2 linked regions of the Gimesia benthica genome follow. The protein of the gene in region 1 interacts with the protein of each later gene in a pairwise test. Links are inferred from orthologs where the notes say so. Each region holds a gene or a part of one and is shown in the gene's direction. Other genes may lie near its edges.

Region 1 (3,083 bases):
GCGAGGAACTGGACTCTACGGTCATCAGTCAGCCTGCTCTGTTTGTGACCAGTCTGGCGGCTCTGGAAATGCTGCGGGCGGATTCTCCCGATAAGGTTCTGGCGTGCGAAATGACGGCCGGATTGAGCCTGGGGGAATATACGGCACTGGTATTTGCAGGTGCGATGAGTTTTGAGGATGGCCTGCGGGTCGTTCAGCGTCGCGGTGAAGCCATGCAGGCTGCTGCGGATGCCAACCCTTCCGGTATGGTCAGCATTCTGTTATTGGACCGGGATAAGGTGGCAGAAATCTGTGCGGCGGCGTCTTCCGCTGGAAGGATCTGGATCGCCAATTACCTGTGTCCGGGTAATATTGTTTTGTCAGGTGAAAACAGCGCCTGTGAGCGGGCGGCGGAACTGGCTGAGCAGGAAGGTGGGCGTGCAATTCCCTTGGCGGTGGCTGGTGCATTTCATACAGAAATCATGAAGCCCGCTGACAGCAAGCTGTCTGAAGCACTGGCAGGGGTAGGGCTGAAAAAGCCGGAAATTCCAGTGATTTCCAACGTGGACGCTAAAACTCATGAAGATCCGGACGAGATTCGCGAATTACTGATTCGTCAGGTTCTCAGTCCTGTGCTCTGGGAGGATTCAATCCGAGCCATGCTGGATGCGGGGTTTGATGAGTTCTATGAAATCGGTCCTGGGAAAGTTCTCAAGGGGCTGATGAAGCGTATTGATCGCAAGATTTCCTGTGAGACGGTTAACGATTCATAGGAAATCTGGGGCAAAAGTGCCTCAGATGCGAAAGTGCATGCAAAAGGGCAGTAGTGAGTTCCGGTTCATCTGTCTGAAAAATTCAGAGCTTGATCTATTCTATCGATCTGTGCTACAACAACTTACGAGGCTCCGACAGGGAAATTCTATCAGAAGGCAAAATCAGCAGTTCTCGGGCTGGTAAAGTTGGTCGAGGCTGATTATGAGAGAACTCTGGTGGAGTAGACAAGACTCATAATTCTTGTCGCATTTTAAGGTTTACATAAATCGGGAAACTGGATATATCATCGCTACAACTGTTGGTGAATCCATACAAGTTGATATGGTAAAGATGTTTCCAGCCATACAAAAAGTAAAAACTATCACTAAGACGGTGAAGGAGAAGAAGCGTGTCAATTGAAGAAAAAGTGGTTGGTATCGTAAGCGAGCAGTTAGGCCATCCTAAAGAAGACATCACTCTGGACAGCAAATTTATCGACGACCTGAAGGCTGATTCGCTCGACATTGTCGAACTGGTAATGGAATTCGAAGATGAATTCGATGTCACCATTCCTGACGATGATTATGACAAAATCAAAACCGTTGGTGATGTGGTTGGCTATATCACTGAAAAAGCCAGCTGATTAAATACGCGTTAATCAGACAAAAACCACAAGCGTTTTGAATCTACAGGGTCCTGTCTTTTCATTGTAGGAAGTGTTCTCGGATGCGCAGGAGAGTCGTCGTTACCGGAGTTTCTGTCGTAACGGCTCTGGGTTTAGATGTCTCAGAGTTTTGGGACAAGTTGTGCGCTGGTAAAAGCGGTATCGGTCCCCTCGAACGTTTTGACTGCTCCGACTACAAAGTCCGTTTTGGCGGCGAAATCAAGGATTTCAACGCAGCCGATTATACGAATCTTTCTTCAAAAGATCTGAAGCGGGTCGATCGTTTCGTCCAGTTTGGTCTGGTTGGGGCACATATTGCCTACCGTCAGGCACAACTGGAAGGGTTTGAGGGAGATCCTTATCGCAGAGGCGTCCTGATTGGCAGTGGTATCGGCGGTTTGAATGAAATTGAAAACCAGCACGATAAGCTCTACAACCAGGGCCCGGCGCGAGTGTCGCCATTCATGATCCCCAAGCTGATGGTCAACGCTGCCAGCGGGAATATTTCAGTTGCATATGAACTGAAAGGTCCCAACAGTGCTGTGGCGACTGCTTGTGCTTCGGCGACGAATGCGATCGGCGATGCCTATAAGCTGATTCAAAATGATGTGGCTGATATCATGGTGACTGGCGGCAGCGAGGCGGCAGTCACTCCGATGGGGCTTTCCGGCTTTGCCCGGATGAACGCTCTGTCCACACGGAATGATGATCCCCAGGCGGCCAGCCGTCCTTTCGATCGTGATCGCGACGGGTTTGTGATGGCGGAAGGTGCCGGCATCGTCGTTCTGGAAGAGTATGAACATGCTAAGAAGCGGGGTGTACCGATTCTGGCTGAGGTGGTCGGTTATGGTATGTCTGCTGATGGCACGCACATGACGGCTCCCGATCCGGAAGGTCGTGGTGCAGCCCGTGCCATGCTGCATGCAATTAAGGATGCCGGGCTGAACCCGGAAGACATTGATTACATCAATACGCATGGTACAAGTACACCGCTGGGTGATGTTGCAGAAACCGTGGCCATCAACACCGTTTTTGGTTCGCACGTCAAATCGATGCCCGTTTCCAGTACCAAGGGGCATCTGGGACACCTGCTGGGAGCTTCTGGTGGTGTCGAGTTTGTGGTGGGCGTCAAGGCGCTGATGGAGCAGGTCGCACCGCCTACGATCAACCTGGACAATCCAGACGAGCAGTGCAATCTCGATTATGTTCCTAATGAGCCGCGCGAAATGAAACTCGAACGGGTCATGAAGAACAGCTTCGGCTTCGGTGGGCACAACGCCTGTCTGATTATGCAGAAAGCCCCATAATTTCGGGGCGTGTTCTGCTGCCGAGTGTGTGCTCGTGTGTATATCTCCCTGGTGCTCGATGGGCATCCTGCTGCTCCCGAGGAGATTTCCCGGATAATTATTGATCTGGCAGTCGCGTCAGGCTTGAAAATCGCGCCTTGATTGTCTTGACTATCCCCTGTTGCCGGTACATTACTGGGTCAGAGTAGTGTATGAATGTCTGCTTTTTGTGGTTGAGCTGGGTTCAAGTTCAAAGCAGTCGCTCATAGGTGGTCTCGGCGTCCTGAAAATCAGCAGTATCTATCCTGGGATGAGGGTTTTTAGTGCTGAGGCAGGCAAAAGTCTTGTCTGGACCGGATTATCCTCTACGATGAAGTTACATTATTCACAAGCAGCCGGCA
Region 2 (3,125 bases), 2.2 Mb from region 1 along the record:
CCCGGGAAACCGATACCGAAATTCTGATGCATTTGATTTCGCAGGAGCTTTCCAAAGAGAATCCTGCCGAGCTGTTCGACATGCTGACCACGCTCAGCAAACGTCTGGACGGTGCTTACAATATTGTCTTCCTGGATGCGTTGGGGAACATGTTCGTTTCCCGCGATCCGGTGGGACTGCGTCCGTTGTGCTATGCCTTTGATGGTTCGCTGTTCGCAGCTGCATCTGAAAGTGTGGCACTGGCCAACATGGGCTTCGAAGCCGAGCAGATCAAGAGCCTGGCCCCCGGTTGTGCGATTGTGATTCAGGATGGCGAACTGAAGATCCGCGAATATGCGAAGCCAACACAGAAGGCACACTGCTTCTTCGAATGGATCTACTTCGCGAATGTCTGCAGTACCCTGGACGACCAGAGTGTGTATATCACCCGTAAACGCCTGGGTGAAGAACTGGCCGAGCAGGAAACCGTGCCCATCGATGAAGACACCATCGTCGTACCTGTGCCGGACACCGCGAAAGCAGCCGCCGACAGTATGGCGTATACCCTGCGGGTGCCCTGTCTGGAAGGCTTGATCCGTAACCGTTACATCGGGCGAACCTTTATCGAAGGGGCCAACCGTAAAGACAAAGTACGGGCGAAATACACGCCGCTGCCAGAAGTTCTGGAAGGGAAGCGGGTACTGCTGGTGGAAGACACCATCGTCCGTTCGACCACAATGAAGGCATTGATCAGCCAGCTGAAGGAACGGGGCCGGGCCAAGGAAGTACACGTCCGCGTAGCCTGTCCACCGATCATTGCTCCCTGTTTTTACGGCATCGACATGTCGACGATCAACGAGCTGTTCGCCCCCAAATTCCTGAACGGTGGCGAAATGAGCCCCGAAGTGGAAGAAGCGATGGCCGAGGCGATTGGTGCCGATACGCTGAAGTATCTGCCCAAGGCTTCGATCGCGCGTGCCGTAGGTCTGCCCGGCAGTTCTCTCTGCCAGGCCTGTATCGATACGACTTACCCGACCGAGTCGGGTCGTCAGCTGTATCAGATCGCGGTAGAGAATTCGCTGAACGATAACGGCGAAGAAGCACACCGGACCTACGATGTGACTCTCTCCAGCAGTCCGGTTCGCTCCTGAGACGCCTTCTGATTTCGACAAAGGATGGTTTTGACTGATGTCTAACTCGCATGAGATCGAAATCCGGGTCCGTTATAACGAAACGGACGCCATGGGATTTCTGCATCATGGCAATTACTTCACGTACTTCGAAATGGGCCGCACCGAGCTCTTCCGTTCCCAGGGTGGTAACTACCGCGAGATGGAAGAGAAAGGCTACCTGCTGGTGGTGGCTAAGATCGAATGCAAATACCGGCTGCCGGCCCGCTACGATGATGTGCTGACGCTGCGAACGACCCTGGAAAAAGTGACCGGGGCCAAACTGGTACACAAGTACGAGCTGTTTCGCGATGGTCAAAGCGTGGCGGTGGCCCAATCGGTGATTGCGTGCGTGGACCGGGAAGGCAATATTCAGCGGATGCCCGCGGCTCTGGAGCAGTTGGGGACAGAGTGAGCTTTCGTCCGGAATCCAGTTTCTGAGTGTGGGTAAAGCTCACCTGTAGAACGATTGAGGTGGCTGCTTCGTTCTGGGTTGTACGCTTCCCCTGACAGTTTCCTGCTCGCTGCGCTCGGCTCGGATTACGTCCGAGCGCACACGTTAAGAGTGACTTCAGTCGACCTGTGCCTGGACTGCCTGCTGTTGTGTAGCGAATTTGGGTGGTTTGACGGCAGTCGCTTTGTCGTTGGGGGAATGGTTTTGACGACCTTCCAGGCGAGACCCAGTTTTTCGAGAACGAGGATTGCGCCGTAGGTCATGTCGAGTTCCCACCACTTGTGGCCGTTCTTTGCCATCCGCTGGTATTTGTGGTGATTGTTGTGCCAGCCTTCGCCGTAGGTCAGCAGAGCCACCCACCAGAGATTGCGGCTGTCGTCGGTGGTTTCATAGTTGCGATAGCCCCAGATGTGCGTGGCTGAGTTCACGAACCAGGTTGCGTGCAGGACGTAGAACAGACGCACGAACATGCCGTAGACGAGCAGGCTGAGGCCCAGTTCTGTACCGCCGGCCCAGTAGCCGATGCCGTAGAGGAGTGCGCCGAGACCCAGGTGCCAGTACAGGAAGGTTCGCTGCAGCAGACGCATGAACGGGTCTTTCAGCAGATCGGGGGCGAACCGCTGATGGGTCGCCTGAATTTCCTCTGCACTGTGAAAAGGAACGAGCCAGAGGATGTGACTCCACCAGCGACCATCGCGGGGCGAATGCGGATCGCCGGGCTGGTCGCTGTGCAGGTGATGTTTACGATGATTGGCGACCCACTGGATTGGAGGCCCTTGCCCTGCCAGCAAGCCGATCAATCCAATCAGCCGATTCATGAACGGATAGGTCTGGAAGCTGCCATGCGTGAGCAGACGATGATAGCCCAGGCAGATACCGATGCCGCCGGTGAGCCAGCCCAGGAACATACAGGTGAAGAGACCGGTCCAGGTGAAGCAGAACGGTGCTGCGAGGACGCCCAGATGAATGGCGACGACCCAACCGATATTCGCCCAGTCAGGTGTTGCATAACGGCCCGACTCAGGCATCTTAGCAGACGTGTTTTCAGGAACAAGAGGATCCGTTTCCGGAGGGGGCACGAGTGTCTGCTGGGAATTCATTCAATAAGACCGATGCTGTCAGAGTGTGGAGTACCAATAAAAAACCGGCCGATTCTAGGGGGATTGGGCAATCGTGTCTATAGTGATGGGGTTTGATGGGAGGAAATCACCCGCAGGGGGTAACGTCTGCTCAGTTTTTCTGTGATTCGTGCTGGTTTTGTGACGTTTTTGAGCAGGTTCTTTCTGTAATCGATGGGATTATTTCTCATGTGTGTCGTTCGTGAGGTTCGTGGCGGCTCCTGTCATGTCTGAGCTGATCAGGGCCTCGCCCGGCGGGCGGACACATGGGTCCGCACCCTGCATTTTCTGGTGAGGTGCGTTGCTGCTGGAATGGCTGAACCCTCTGAGACCTCCTGCTCGCTGCGCTAGGCTCGGACTACATCCGAGCCCATCTATTTTTTTATGTTTATTGATGTGTTTTCA

Evidence for each region.
Region 2: the proteins of acpP (region 1) and F1728_RS17530 interact in binary tests that used the Escherichia coli proteins (3 or more experiments, as listed by UniProt). The link is inferred for Gimesia benthica from one-to-one orthologs.

What each region holds. Positions count from the first base shown.
Region 1 is NZ_CP043930.1:2,288,671-2,291,753, reverse strand. What follows is about bases 1-2,758. They hold acpP (acyl carrier protein), read left to right. Parts: upstream 1-1,141; coding sequence 1,142-1,375; downstream 1,376-2,758. Other genes in these bases: fabF (beta-ketoacyl-ACP synthase II), read left to right, coding at 1,459-2,703; fabD (ACP S-malonyltransferase), read left to right, coding at 1-752. UniProt on the Escherichia coli protein: Carrier of the growing fatty acid chain in fatty acid biosynthesis.
Region 2 is NZ_CP043930.1:4,521,199-4,524,323, reverse strand. Bases 66-2,865 are described here. They hold F1728_RS17530 (acyl-CoA thioesterase), read left to right. Parts: upstream 66-1,167; coding sequence 1,168-1,563; downstream 1,564-2,865. Other genes in these bases: F1728_RS17525 (acyl-CoA desaturase), read right to left, coding at 1,689-2,702; F1728_RS17535 (amidophosphoribosyltransferase), read left to right, coding at 66-1,130. Also shown: more of F1728_RS17535, read left to right, coding at 1-65.